2 regions of the Isoptericola sp. Y581 genome follow, and region 2 is predicted to be linked to the other one. Evidence: predicted binding sites of a transcription regulator. Region 2 holds the regulator's gene; the other holds the start of a gene.
What was found. The regulator LexA, encoded in region 2, represses DNA repair genes until DNA is damaged. The targets are predictions, from matches to a motif close to TCGAACANNTGTTCGA.
Positions count from the first base shown of each region.

Region 1: a site for LexA is predicted at 2,473-2,488, ahead of ruvA (Holliday junction branch migration protein RuvA). Genes of this name have one in related genera too.

Region 1 is NZ_JCAIUK010000003.1:216,229-223,616, forward strand. It holds gene AC1C2W_RS07140 (NUDIX hydrolase) at 1-181, shown strand, start outside; gene pdxT (pyridoxal 5'-phosphate synthase glutaminase subunit PdxT) at 178-825, shown strand; gene AC1C2W_RS07150 (YebC/PmpR family DNA-binding transcriptional regulator) at 833-1,594, shown strand; gene ruvC (crossover junction endodeoxyribonuclease RuvC) at 1,804-2,394, shown strand; gene ruvA (Holliday junction branch migration protein RuvA) at 2,519-3,139, shown strand; gene ruvB (Holliday junction branch migration DNA helicase RuvB) at 3,123-4,241, shown strand; gene yajC (preprotein translocase subunit YajC) at 4,436-4,873, shown strand; gene secD (protein translocase subunit SecD) at 4,993-7,122, shown strand; gene secF (protein translocase subunit SecF) at 7,122-7,388, shown strand, end outside.
Region 2 is NZ_JCAIUK010000002.1:570,558-577,945, forward strand. It holds gene hflX (GTPase HflX) at 1-206, shown strand, start outside; gene AC1C2W_RS05725 (ATP-dependent DNA helicase) at 315-2,381, shown strand; gene AC1C2W_RS05730 (L-lactate dehydrogenase) at 2,391-3,350, shown strand; gene lexA (transcriptional repressor LexA) at 3,420-4,226, opposite strand; gene AC1C2W_RS05740 (LysM peptidoglycan-binding domain-containing protein) at 4,474-4,812, shown strand; gene nrdR (transcriptional regulator NrdR) at 4,979-5,509, shown strand; gene AC1C2W_RS05750 (DUF5302 domain-containing protein) at 5,649-5,834, shown strand; gene serA (phosphoglycerate dehydrogenase) at 5,920-7,158, opposite strand; gene AC1C2W_RS05760 (HelD family protein) at 7,201-7,388, opposite strand, start outside.

The DNA.
Region 1 (7,388 bases), on a different contig from region 2:
GCGCGCCGAGACACGCGAGGTCTTCCCGACCGTGCTGCCGGACGTCGTCGACGCCCTCGCCCGCGGCTGGGACGGCACGGTGCGCCACCTGGGCACGCAGTACGACGACGAGCCCACCTCGCCGGTCGCCCTTCGACAGGCTCAGGAACCGCAGGTCGAGATCCCGGAGGATCGCTGGTGAGCGCACCCACGATCGGGGTGCTCGCCCTGCAGGGCGACGTGCGCGAGCACGCCTCCGCCCTCGAGTCCGCCGGGGCCCGGGCCGTCCGAGTGCGCCGCCCCGCCGAGCTCGAGGCCGTCGACGGGCTCGTGCTACCCGGCGGGGAGTCGACCACCATCGACAAGCTGCTGCGGCTGTTCGAGCTCGCCGACCCCCTGCGCCGCGCGATCGGGCAGGGGCTGCCCGTCTTCGGGTCGTGCGCGGGAATGATCCTGCTCGCGGACCGCATCGAGGGCGGCACCGCCGACCAGCGCACCCTCGGCGGCATGGACGTCGTGGTGCGACGCAACGCCTTCGGCCGGCAGGTCGACTCGTTCGAGGCGGACCTGCAGGTCTCGGGCATCTCCGACGTGCCGGACGGCGTCCCTGTGCGCACCGCGTTCATCCGGGCGCCCTGGGTCGAGTCGGCCGGCCCCGACGTCGAGGTGCTGGCCCGGATGCCCGACCGTTGGGCGGACGGCTCCACGGTGGGCGCGGCCGCCGGTAAGATCGTCGCAGCACGTCAGGAACGGCTGCTCGCCACCGCCTTCCACCCGGAGATCACGGGGGATGCGCGGGTGCACGGGCTGTTCGTCCGGCTCGTCCAAGCATCGCGAAGGAGTTAGGGAGCGCATGTCAGGTCACTCCAAGTGGGCCACGACCAAGCACAAGAAGGCTGCGATCGACGCCAAGCGCGGCAAGCTCTTCGCGAAGCTGATCAAGAACATCGAGGTCGCCGCGCGCACCGGGGGCGGTGACCTGGCGGGCAACCCCACGCTGTTCGACGCCGTCCAGAAGGCCAAGAAGTCGTCGGTCCCGAACGACAACATCGAGCGCGCGCTCAAGCGCGGCTCCGGCGAGGGCGCCGACGCCGTCGACTACCAGACGATCATGTACGAGGGCTACGGGGCGAACGGCATCGCCGTCCTCGTCGAGTGCCTCACCGACAACAAGAACCGTGCCGCCTCCGAGGTGCGCCTCGCGTTCAGCCGCAACGGCGGCAACCTCGCCGAGCCGGGCTCGGTGTCGTACCTGTTCTCCCGCAAGGGTCTTGTCGTCGTGCCCAAGGCCGAGGGCGTCACCGAGGACGACGTCATGCTCGCGGCGCTCGATGCCGGCGCCGAGGACGTCAGCGACGAGGGCGAGTTCATCGAGGTCCTCTGCGAGGCCACCGACCTCGTTGCCGTGCGCACCGCGATCCAGGAGGCGGGCATCGAGTACGACTCCGCCGACTCCGTGTGGCACCCGTCCATGGAGGTCGAGGTCGACGTCGAGGGCGCGCGCAAGATCCTGCGCCTCATCGACGCGCTCGAGGACAGCGACGACGTGCAGAACGTCTACGCCAACTTCGACGCCTCCGACGAGGTCATGGCGGCGCTCGACGAAGAGGACTGACCACTCCCGACACGTCCCCCACCCCCCACCCCGCCGCCCCCGCGGCGAGGTAGTCCCTGATTCGCCGAGGTAGTTCGAAATTCCGCGAGGTAGTTCGCAGACCGCAAGATGGCGCACTACCTCGCCGAGGATCGAACTATCTCGCGGAATTTCGAACTACCTCGGCGAATCTGGGACTACCTCGGCGACCTGCGTGAGAAGGTGACGACGTGCGCGTGCTGGGGGTGGATCCGGGGCTGACCCGGTGCGGTGTCGGTGTCGTCGACTCGCTGCCGGGGCGGCGGGCGCGGCTCGTCGACGTGGGCGTCGTGGGCAGCGACCCGGCCTCGAGCGTCGACCTGCGGCTGCTGCACGTCGCGTCCGGGCTCGAGGAGTGGCTGGACCGGCATGTGCCCGATGTCGTCGCGGTCGAGCGGGTCTTCGCCCAGCACAACCTCGGCACGGTCATGGGCACGGCCCAGGTGGCGGGGCTGGCGATGGTCGCGGCCGCACGGCGCGGCATCCCGGTGGCGATGCACACCCCGAGCGAGGTCAAGGCCGCGGTGACCGGCTCCGGCCGGGCGGGCAAGGAGCAGGTGCAGCGCATGATCGCGCGCATCCTGGGCCTGGACGAGCTGCCGCGACCGGCCGACGCCGCCGACGCGCTCGCCCTCGCCGTCACGCACCTGTGGCGGCCGGCAGGAGCCCTGCAGGGCGGGGAGCGGCACGAGCTCACCCCCGCGCAGCGCGCGTGGGCGGCGGCCGAGCAGACGGCCCGCAAGGGCTCCCACCGCGGGGCGCCGTCCCGCACCCCGCGCTGACCGCGGCGCTCCCGTCGATGGCGGGCCGGCACTCGTGTCGTGGGTGGGGGCGTCGGCGCCGGTTGTTACAGTGGCGCCTCGTACGGGTGTTCGACGGACGGCCCTGCTCGACGAAAGGACAACGGTGATCGCCTCCCTGACCGGCACGGTCACGCACGTGACGCTGGAGCGGGCCGTGCTCGACGTGGGCGGGGTGGGCTACCTCGTGCACGCCACCCCGGGCACGCTCGCCGGGTTGCGCCCGGGTGAGCGTGCGCAGCTGCACACGACGCTCGTGGTCCGCGAGGACTCGATGACGGTGTTCGGGTTCGCGGACGCCGACGAGCGCGAGGTCTTCGAGACCGCGCAGTCGGTCTCGGGCGTCGGGCCGCGGATCGCCCTGGCGATGCTCGCCGTGCTGACCCCCGACGCCCTGCGCCGGGCCGTCGCGTCGGAGGACCTGGCGGCGCTGCGCCGGATCCCCGGCGTCGGCCCCAAGAGCGCCCAGCGCCTCGTGCTCGAGCTGACCGGCAAGTTGGGCGCGCCCAGTGGTGCCGCCGGCGCGGTGGCCGACGTCGCGCCCGTGGGCGGGGGAGACACTGCGCGGGACCAGGTGGTCGAGGCGTTGGTGGGCCTGGGATGGGCCGCCAAGGTGGCCCAGGACACGGTCGACCGGGTGCTCGCGGAGCAGGACGACGAGGGCCCGGTCGACGTGGCGGCGACGCTGCGGGCGGCCCTGCAGTCGCTCGGTGGCCGCCGTGGCTGAGCCGCTCGAACCCGAATACGGCGGCGAGCGGCTCGTCACCTCGTCGGCCGACGACGTCGAGCGGGCCGCCGAGGCGGCGCTGCGGCCCAAGAAGCTCGACGAGTTCGTCGGCCAACGGGTGGTGCGCGATCAGCTCTCCCTGGTGCTGCAGGCGGCACTGGCCCGGGACGCCGCACCCGACCACGTGCTCCTCTCCGGGCCACCGGGGCTCGGCAAGACGACGCTCGCCATGATCATCGCCGCCGAGCTCGGCACGCCGATGCGGGTCACCAGCGGCCCGGCGATCCAGCACGCGGGCGACCTGGCCGCGGTGCTGTCCTCGCTCGAGGAGGGCGAGGTGCTGTTCATCGACGAGATCCACCGCCTTGCCCGGCCCGCCGAGGAGCTGCTGTACGTGGCGATGGAGGACTTCCGGGTCGACGTGGTGGTCGGCAAGGGCGCCGGGGCCAGCGCGATCCCGCTGGCGCTGCCGCCGTTCACCGTGGTGGGCGCCACGACCCGGTCGGGCCTGCTGCCCGCGCCGCTGCGCGACCGCTTCGGCTTCACCGGCCACCTGGACTTTTACGACGCGGCCGAGCTCGAGCGCGTCATCATCCGCTCGGCAGGGTTGATGGGCGTCGACATCCAGCACGCCGCGGCGCACGAGATCGCCGGTCGCTCGCGCGGTACGCCCCGCGTCGCGAACCGGTTGCTGCGCCGGGTGCGCGACTGGGCCCAGGTGCGCGGGGACGGCGGCCTGGACCTCCGGGCGGCGCGCGCCGCGCTCGAGGTCTACGAGGTCGACCTGATCGGCCTGGACCGGCTCGACCGCTCCGTCCTGGACGCCGTGTGCCGCCGGTTCGGCGGCGGCCCGGTGGGCCTGGGCACGCTGGCGATGACGGTCGGGGAGGAGCCGGACACGGTGGAGACCGTCGCCGAGCCGTACCTGGTGCGTGAGGGCCTCCTGGGCCGGACTCCGCGCGGCCGGGTCGCGACACCCGCCGCGTGGGAGCACCTCGGCCTCACGCCCCCGCCCGGTGCCTGGGGCGCGGCCGTGTCGGGCACGCACTTCGACGACACCGAGGGCGGCCGGGCGGGCGGCCGGGCCGACCCGGCGGACTAAACCGGGGCCGCGCGTCGGCGGGTGGCCGTCGACCGCCTAGACTGGGTGAGGCACCGACCATCGACGGTCGGTGTGTGGAACTCGACGGGCGCCATGCTCGTTGGTCCCGTGTGCGCAGACCCCTGCGCATGGCGCGTCGACCGGCGCGCCCCAGACGCCCGCCATGGGCGGGCAGTGACAGACAAGGACGCTCCGTGGAACTCATCATCCTCTTCGTGGTCCTCGCGGGCCTCATGTTCTTCATGAGCTCGCGGACGCGCAAGCAGCAGAAGCAGCAGGCCGAGTTCCGGTCGCAGCTCGCGCCGGGCCAGGAGGTCATGACCGGCTCGGGCCAGTTCGGCACGGTCGTGGAGATCGACGAGGCGAACGACACCGTCACCATCGAGTCCACGCCTGGCAACCGGTCCCGCTGGCTGCGTGCCGCGATCGCCAAGCGTGTCGACACGCCGGTGGACGACGCCGTTGACGCCGCTGACGAGACGGACGTCACAAGCGACGACGCCGAGACCGGTACGATCACCTCCGGCGCCGATCACGTCGACGTCCCCGACGACCTGTCGAGCCTGGACACCGCGCAGCGGGAGTACCGGGACCAGCAGCGTCGCGACGAGGGCGAGACCGGCAACAAGTAGCAGTGACACGCGACGGCGGGCGCTCGCGCCCGCTCGACTGACACCGCGCCGGTCGGGGTGATCCCGGCCGGCGCCATCACGCGTCGACCCACCGGCGCGCAGACGGGAAGAGACAGAAGTTGGCGAACTCACGCACGAAGCGGTCGCGTCCGGCACGCACCCTCGTGGTCTTCACGATCCTGACGATCGTCCTGCCCTTCATCGCGCTCGGTTCCGGCGTCTTCTTCAGCCCCAAGACGGCTGACGACCCCGACGGCGCGAGCTTTGCCCCGGGCTTGGCGCTCGACCTGCAGGGCGGCACGCAGATCGTCCTGACGCCGGTGTCCACGGACGGCTCCGACGTGACGTCGGAGACCGTGCAGGAGTCGATCAACGTCATCCGGCAGCGCATCGACTCCTCGGGCGTCAGCGAAGCCGAGATCACGAGCCAGGGCTCGGGCAACATCGTCGTCGGCATCCCCGGCGAGGTGTCGCAGGAGACCATCGACCTCGTCTCGCAGCCGGCCCAGATGCGCTTCCGCCCCGTGCTGACCTATGCGGCCGGCACCCCGATCCAGGAGCCCAGCGAGGACCCGTCGGCCAGCCCGTCGCCGAGCGAGGACGCTGCAGGCGACGACGCCGCGGGCGACGACGCTGCGGGCGACGACGCCGCGGGCGACGACGCCGCGGACACGAGCCCGAACGGCAAGGGTGCCGGCGCGCCGCTCTCGTTGCCGGCCGACACCGACCCGACGGAAGCGCCGACCGCGACGGCGACGTCGGGCGGGGACGCGGCCGAGGAGCCGGAGCCGTCGCCGACGACCACCGAGGGCGACGACGCCGCGGCCGCCGACCCGAGCGATCTCGCACAGATCACGCCCGAGGTGCAGGAGCAGTTCGAGGCGCTCGACTGCACCGACCCCGCGAACCTCAAGGGCGGCGGCGGGGACGACCCGGACTCGGTGCTGGTCACCTGCGGCGAGGACGGGGCGGTGAAGTACATCCTCGGCCCGATGGAGGTCGACGGCACACACATCTCCTCCGCGAGCTCCGGCCTCGTGCCCGGGCCGAACGGCACCACCACCAACGAGTGGGGCGTCTTCCTCGACTTCGACGGCGAGGGCGCCAAGGAGTTCCGTGAGACCACCACGCGGATCTCGACCCTCGAGGAGCCCCGCAACCAGTTCGCCATCGTGCTCGACGGGCTCGTCGTCTCCGCCCCGTCGGTGAGCACGCCGATCGCCGACGGGCAGGCGCAGATCTCGGGCAGCTTCACGCGCGAGACGGCCGCGACGCTGGCCAACCAGCTGAGCTTCGGCGCGCTGCCGATCCAGTTCGACGTGCAGAGCCAGGAGGAGATCTCCGCGACCCTCGGCTCCGAGCAGCTGCGCAACGGCCTGATCGCCGGCCTCATCGGCCTCGCGCTGGTGGTCGTGTACTCGCTGATGCAGTACCGCACGCTCGGTCTGCTCACGGTGGCGTCGCTGGTGGTCGCCGGCGCGATCACGTACCTCTCGATCGCCCTGCTGTCCTGGGGGATGGGCTATCGGCTCTCGCTCGCGGGCGTGGCCGGCCTGATCGTCGCGATCGGGTTCACGGCGGACTCGTTCATCGTGTACTTCGAACGCATCCGTGACGAGATACGCGACGGGAGAACTCTGTCCTACGCCGTGGAGCGGGGCTGGGCCCGCGCGCGGCGCACGGTGCTCGCCGCCAAGGCCGTCAACCTGATCTCCGCGGTCATCCTGTACTTCCTCGCCGTCGGCGGCGTGCAGGGCTTCGCCTTCACGCTGGGTCTGACGACGATCATCGACGTGGCGGTCGTCTTCTGGTTCACGCACCCGATGATGGAGGTCCTCACCAAGATCCCGTTCTTCCGCGACGGCCACCGATGGTCGGGCCTGTCTGCCGAGCGGCTGCGCGTCGGCTCCGGGCCGCGGTACGTGGGTGCGGGACGCGTCCGCGCGGCGGAGCCCGCCGCGAGGGACACGGCGGCGACGCCGGACGAGGCCTCTGGGTCCGCGGTGGCCGAGGCCCCGGCGGTCGAGGGCACGGAGCCTGAGCGGGAGCCCGCGCGCAGCGGCGCCCGGGTGGCCGCGGCGCCCGCCACGGATGCCTCGGGCCGGCGGCTGACGATCGCGGAGCGGCGCGCGGCGGAACGCCGGGCGGCCGAGTCGGGGACGGATCCCGGCGGCAATCCCGGCAGCCAAGCGGGTCCTGAGGACGGCACGTCGCCCTCGGCGACCGGCGAGAACGAGGAGAGCCGCTGATGGCCGGCATGAACTTCGCCCAGTGGGGCAACGACCTGTACACGGGCCGTCGGTCCTACCCGATCGTGCAGCGCCGTCGGCGCTGGTTCACGATCTCGGGGATCCTCGCCCTGGTGTCGATCGCGGTGATCGTGATCCAGGGGCTTGCGCTGGGCATCGACTTCCGTGGGGGCACCGAGCTCACGGTCAACGACGTGGCGTCGACCGAGCAGCAGCCGGCGATCGACGTCGTGCACGAGGTGCTGTCCGACGACGAGCCGCGGGTC
Region 2 (7,388 bases):
TGCGCGCGCTGATCGCCGCCGAGCTGCCCCAGCCGCAGGTCGAGGTCGACCTCGTCGTCCCGTACTCGCGCGGCGACCTGGTGCACCGGGCGCACGAGACCGGGGGCTCCGTCGAGGAGGAGCACCTCGCCCAGGGCACACGGCTGCGCGGGCGCGTGGACGAGGGCCTTGCGGCCGAGCTGCGGCACGTCGCCGTCGCCGGCTGACGTCGGCGCGCGGCTCTTCCCGACTGTCGTTCCCGGCGGCGGTGCTCGGGCTCGCTTGCGCTGTGGGCGCGGCCCCGGACGGTCGGTGACCGGCCCTAGGATCGACGGGTGAACTCTCCCGACGCCCCCGACGCTCAGACGCTCCTCGACCTGGCCGTGGGAGCGCTCGGCGGCGGACGCCGGGAGGGGCAGCACCAGATGGCCGAGGCGGTCGCCGAATCCGTCGACGAGGGCCGCCACCTCCTGGTCCAGGCGGGCACCGGCACCGGCAAGTCGCTCGCGTACCTCGTGCCCGCGGTCCGGCACGCGGTGGTGGACAAGCGGCGCGTGGTGATCTCCACCGCGACGCTCGCGCTGCAGCGCCAGGTCGTGACCCGGGACCTCCCGCTGGTCGCCGAGACCGTGGGCCCCCGACTGCCCCGCGCCCCGAAGGTTGCCCTGCTCAAGGGCTGGCACAACTACCTGTGCCGCCACAAGGTCACCGGCGGCTATCCGGTGGAGGGCGCCACACTCTTCGACCTGCCGGCCGACCCCGGACCGGGGGAGGGCGCCGGCGCCGAGCAGCACCCCGCGCCGGCGGCATCGCGCGGCCGCCGCGGGGCGCGCGACGACGCGACCACCCTCGCCGACCAAGTGCGCCGCGTGCACGCGTGGGCCGACGAGACGACGACCGGTGACCGCGACGACCTCGTCCCGGGCGTCCCCGACCGTGCCTGGCGCCAGGTCTCCGTCACGGCCCTCGAGTGCCTCGGCAACCGGTGCCCGCTGCTGGCCGAGTGCTTCCCCGAGCGCGCGCGGGCCGCCGCGCGGGACGCGGACGTGGTCGTGACCAACCACGCGATGCTCGGGATCGCCGTCTCCGGGAACCCCGGAGTCCTGCCAGAGCACGACACGGTCGTCGTGGACGAGGCGCACGAGCTCGCCGAGCGCGTGACCGCCGCCGCGACGATGGACCTGTCGCTGACGGTCGTCGAGCACGCGGCCCGCCTCGCGCGGCGGCACGGGGGTACCGAGACGGAGGCCCTGGACGCCGCGTCGCAGCGGCTGGGCTCGCTGCTCGCCACGGCGCCGGCCGAGCGCTTCCCCCTCGGGCTCCCCGACGAGCTGCGCGCGGCTGTCGCCTCGGTGCGCGACGCGGCGCGCGAGCTGCTCACCCGGCTCAAGCCGCAGGGCGAGCCCAAGGGCCGGGAACAGGGAGCGCCCGACGCGGGCATGAAGATGGCGCAGTCGGCGGTGCTGCAGCTCTTCGAGATCGCGGAGCGGATGGCCGCCGAGGACACGACGTCGGACGTGCTGTGGTGCTCGCGACCGCCCGAGAACGCGCCCTGGGCCGGTGACGGCGTCACCCGGCTGCACGCGGCCCCGCTGGCGGTCGCCGGCCTGATCCGCACGCACCTGCTCGCCGAGGCGACAGGGGTGTTCACCTCCGCGACGCTGACGCTGGGCGGCACGTTCGACCCCGTCGCCCGGTCGCTGGGGCTGGCCGGGTCGGGCGGCACCGACGAGACCCCGGACTGGACCGGGCTCGACGTGGGCAGCCCCTTCGACTACCCGCGCCAGGGCATCCTCTACGTGGCCCGACACCTGCCCGCCCCCGGTCGCGAGCCGACCACGGACGCCCAGCTCGACGAGATCGCCGGCTTGATCGAGGCGGCCGGGGGCCGCACGCTCGGCCTGTTCTCGTCGCGACGCGCGGCGCTCGCGGCGGCCGAGGCCATGCGCGAGCGGCTCGACGTGCCCGTGCTCTGCCAGGGCGACGACCAGCTGCCCACCCTGGTCCAGGCCTTCGCCGACGACCCGGCGACGTGCCTCTTCGGCACCCTCTCGCTGTGGCAGGGCGTGGACGTGCCGGGCCCGTCGTGCCAGCTCGTGCTCGTCGACCGTATCCCGTTCCCGCGCCCGGACGACCCGGTCAAGGCCGCACGGGCGCGGGCCGTGGAGGAGTCGGGCGGCAACGGCTTCATGCAGGTCTCGGCCACGCACGCGGCGCTGCTGCTCGCCCAGGGCTCCGGCCGCCTGGTGCGGGGCAGCGAGGACCGGGGCGTCGTCGCCGTCCTCGACCCCCGGCTCGCGACGGCCCGCTACGGCACCTTCCTCACCCGGTCGATGCCCGACTTCTGGCCGACCACCGACGGCGAGCTCGTCCGCGCTGCGCTGCGTCGGCTCGACACCTAGCCTGGAGCAGTGAACGGCACACGGAGCACGACCAAGCTCGCGATCGTCGGCGCCGGCGCGGTGGGTTCGACCCTCGCGTACGCGGCGCTCGGCCGGGGCGCCGCCAGGTCCGTCGCGCTTATGGACGTGAACCGCGCGAAGGTCGAGGCGGAGGTCCTGGACCTGCGGCACGGCGGCATGTTCATCCCGCAGGCCGAGATCGAGGGCTCGGACGACATCGAGGTGTGCCGGGGTGCGGACGTCGTGGCGGTCACGGCGGGCGCCAAGCAGAAGCCGGGGCAGACCCGCCTGGACCTCGCCGAGGCGACCGTCAACCTGACCCGCACGATCCTGCCGCGGCTCCTTGAGGTGGCGCCCGACGCGGTCTACCTCATGGTCACGAACCCGGTGGACGTCGTCACCTATGCGGCCCAGCAGATCAGCGGGCTCCCGCAGGAGCGCGTCTTCGGCAGCGGCACCGTGCTCGACTCGTCCCGGCTGCGCGACACACTCTCGCGGCACTGCGGGGTCGCCGTCGGAAACGTGCACGCCAACATCGCCGGGGAGCACGGTGACTCGGAGATCGTGCTGTGGAGCTCGGCCACGATCGCCGGCGTGCCCCTGCTGGACTGGCGCCCGTTCCGCGGCCGGCCGCCGCTCGACGAGCCGGCGCGGCGCCGGATCGCGACCGACGTCGTCGAGTCCGCCTACCGGGTCATCGCGGGCAAGGGGGCGACCAACTACGCCGTGGGCCTGGCCGCCACCCGCATCATCGAGGCGATCCTCAACGACGAGCACCGCGTGATGACCGTGTCGTCACGCCTCGACGGCTTCTACGGGATCGAGGACGTGTGCCTCTCGATCCCGTCGCTCGTCGACCGGCGCGGCGTGGCAGAAACCATCGACACGCCGCTCTCGGACGACGAGGTCGCGGGTCTGCGAGCGTCGGCCGAGAGCATGCGTGCGGTCCAGCAGCGACTGGGCCTGTGACGACACTGGGCCTGTGACGACACTGGGCCTGTGACGACCGGGCCGCCGCGGCCGTGACGCCGTCGCGGCTCAGAGGCTGCGGAGTACCGCCACGACCCGGCCGAGCACCTGTGCCTCGTCGCCGGCGATGGGGGAGTACGCCGGGTTCTGCGGCATCAGCCAGGTGTGGCCGTCCGCCTGCCTGAACGTCTTGACCGTGGCCTCGCCGTCGATCATCGCGGCGACGACCTCGCCGTTCTCCGCGACGGGCTGGCTACGCACCACGACCCAGTCCCCGTCGCAGATCGCCGCGTCCACCATCGAGTCGCCCGCGACCTTCAGCAGGAACAGGTCGCCGTCGCCCACGATCTGCCGCGGGAGCGGGAAGACGTCCTCGACGACCTGCTCGGCGAGGATCGGACCGCCCGCGGCGATCCGGCCCACCAACGGTACATACGAGGGCGGCGTGGCCGCCTGGGCGTCAGAGCCGGCCACGGAGCCGGCGACGAAGCCCGGGGTGCGGGCACCGACGGTGCCCGGCGCCTCGCGCGCGGTCCCGGCATCGGGGTCGACGACCTCGATGGCGCGCGGCCGGTTCGGGTCGCGCCGCAGGTACCCCTTGCGCTCCAAGGTGGTGAGCTGGTGCTTGACCGAGGACGGGCTCGCCAGGCCCACGGCCTCGCCGATCTCGCGCATGGTCGGGGGGTAGCCGCGCGCCGCCACGGAGCTCCGGATGGTCTCGAGGACACGCCGCTGGCGCGGAGTGAGCCGGTCGGCGGATGGCGTGAGCTCGCTCACCGAGGCGAGCGTGGCGCCGGGGGCGTCCGTCGCCGTGTCGGCGGTCGCCGTCCACGACTCCGCCGTGGTCGCCGGGGCCTGGTCCCGTCCGCTGGTCATCGCGTTCTCCGTCCTCCAGGGGCGGCCCGCCGCCGGGCCGATGAAATCCGACAAACCTTCCATCGCGCTGGTCGTCACTCTAGGCCAGATGCCCCCCGACATCAAACATCTGTTCGATCGGGTCTCGACCGTGTCGGTCGGACGTGGTACACCTAGTACAGCAGTTCGACGTACAGGTGTTCGAAGAACGTGTGTTCGACGAAGCCGGCGAAGCCGGCAACCGCGACGTGGACCGGAGGACGGGATGATGACCACCTCGAGCGCGACCAAGGACGTGACCGGCTTTCTGGGGCTCGGTGGCCTGCGGCTCACGCGGCGCGGCCGCGTCGTGATCATGTTGCTCGTCGTGCTCGTCCTGGTGGGTGCGGGGCTCGCCGGTCAGCGCGCGGTGGCGGAGTCGCCGGGGTCCGGCGTGGAGGTCCGGCTGCACACGGTCGCCCCGGGCGAGACGCTGTGGCAGTACGCGAGCGCGGTGCGCGGGGCGGGGGAGGACGTGCGGGACGTGGTCGCGGAGCTGCGCGAGCTGAACGGGCTGGCGTCGGCGGAGCTGCTGACCGGCCAGATGGTGATCCTCCCGCTGGACTGAGCGTCGCGCGCACTTCCTGGACCGAGCGTGGCGCGCATCACGGGCGCGCACCACGGTGCAGCAGGGCGCCCGGTCCATGACGGGCCTGCTTGCGCCGAGCGTCACCGGGCGCTTACCTTGTCGGGCAGCCGGGCGCCGGTCCGGAGCCGAGCGCAGGAGACCAGCGATGCACTGCCCGTTCTGCCGCCACGCGGACTCGCGAGTCATCGACTCGCGCACCTCCGACGACGGTGCGTCCATCCGTCGTCGCCGGCAGTGCCCCGCGTGCCAGCGCCGCTTCACCACCATCGAGACCGCGAGCCTGTCGGTCGCGAAGCGCTCCGGCGTCACCGAGCCCTTCAGCCGGGACAAGGTGGTGTCCGGGGTGCGCAAGGCCTGCCAGGGGCGTCCGGTGAGCGCCGACGACCTGGCCGTGCTGGCGCAGAAGGTGGAGGAGACCCTGCGCGCTTCTGGGCGCCCGGAGATCGAGGCCAACGAGGTGGGGCTCGCGATCCTCGGGCCGCTGCGCGAGCTCGACGAGGTCGCCTACCTGCGCTTCGCCAGCGTCTACCAGTCGTTCGAGTCGCTCGAGGACTTCGAGAGCGCCATCACGTCGCTGCGCGCCGAGCGCGAGACCCGTGACGACGACGGGGACGAGGCCGGGGACAGCCGGGATGCGGTCGGTGCGCGGGCGGCGGCCGGGGACGGCACGGAATGACGGCGTCCGGCGCCCGCGCGTCCGACGCCCGAAATGCCCTGGCGTCCCGGATGGCGGTAGCGCATGCTGGACCGGATCAGGTGCTTGCGCGGATGGCCGTGCCAGCACGCCCACCCCGACGGACGACGAGGTGATCGTGATGACGACGGACAATTCACGGGCGGAGAAGCCCAGCGAGGATACGAAGGCGCGCTTCCGGGAGGCGCTGGAGAAGAAGAACGCAGCCAGCCACCCGACCACGGGCAAGGACGCGAACACGGGACAGGTCCACGGCTCCGAGACCGCCGGTCCGGTCCAGAAGATGTTCCGCCGCAAGTCCGGCTGAGCGATCTCGACCACGCGCGCGAAGGGCGCCCCCGGAACTCCGGGGGCGCCCTTCGCGCATCGGCGTCGTCGAGGCGTCGTCGAGGTCAGCCGGCGGCCGGCCCGGGCGGGAACTCGGGACGCTCGAAAGCGTCGCGGATGCGCAGCCGGATCGTCGAGGGCATCTCCTGGAGCTTGGCCGAGGCGCCCCGTTGCGTCACGTCCGAGATGTCGGTCACGACGTACCCGATCTCCCCGCGCGTCGCGAGCATCTGTGCCTCGATGTTGGCGCCGTGGTCGGCGAAGACCTGGTTGACGGCCGCGAGGACGCCCGGGACGTTGCGGTGCAGCAGCATGATGCGGCCGACACCGGTGTGCGCGAGCTGCAGGCCCGGCAGGTTCACGGACAGCGTGGTGGATCCGGTCTGCACGAAGTCGCGGACCTTCTTGGACACGAACTCGCCGATGGCCTCCTGGGCCTCCTCCGTCGAGCCGCCGACGTGCGGCGTCAGGATGACGTTCGGCAGCCCCCGCAGGGGCGAGGTGAACTCGTCGCCGCGCTTTTTGGGTTCGGTCGGGAAGACGTCGACGGCGGCGCCGCCGAGGTGGCCCGACAGGATGTGCTCGCGGAGCGCCTCCACGTCGACGACGAAGCCGCGGGACAGGTTGAGGAAGATGGCCCCAGGCTTCATCCCCGCGAAGAGGTCCGCGCCGAAGAGCCCGGCGTTGCCGGGACGGCCGTCGACGTGGATGGTCACGGCGTCGGCGACCGCGAGGAGCTCCTCGATCGTCTCGACGCGGCGCGCGTTGCCGAGCGCCAGCTTCTCGGCCGTGTCGTAGAAGACGACGCGCAGCCCGAGGTTCTCCGCCAGGACGGAGAGCTGTGAGCCGATGTTGCCGTACCCGATGATGCCCAGCGTGCGGCCGCGCACCTCGTGCGCGCCGTCGGCGGTCTTGTCCCACACGCCGTCGTGCAGCGCCTTGTCGCGCACCGTGAGTCGCCGGGTCAGGGCGATGATCTCGGAGACGGCGAGCTCCACCACCGACCGGGTGTTCGAGTACGGCGCGTTGAACACGGCGACGCCGTGGGCCGCGGCGGCGTCGAGATCGATCTGGTTGGTGCCGATGGAGAACGTCCCCACGGCGAGCAGCCCGGGCACGCTCGCCAGGACCTTCCGGGTGACGGTGGTCTTGGACCGGATGCCGAGGATCTGGAAGTCCGCGAGGGACTCGATCAGCTCGGCCTCGTCGAGCGCACCGGAGCGCGTGACGACCTCGATCCCCGCGTCACGGAGATTCTGGGCGGCGACAGGATGGACGTTCTCGAGCAACAGGGCGCGCAGCACGCCCCCATGGTGCGCTGTCCCGTCGGCGCCCACAAACCCGTCTCACGCCACGGCCGGCTCCACGATTCCGGCGGGCAGCGGCTGCCCGTGCACGATCACGAGCCGCTGGGTCGGCCGGGTCATGGCGACGTACAGGTCGGAAGAGCGGCCGGGGCCGTCCGCGACGGCGGCAGGCTCGACCAGGACGACGGCGTCGAACTCCAGGCCCTTGGCCGCGCGCGGGTCGAGGA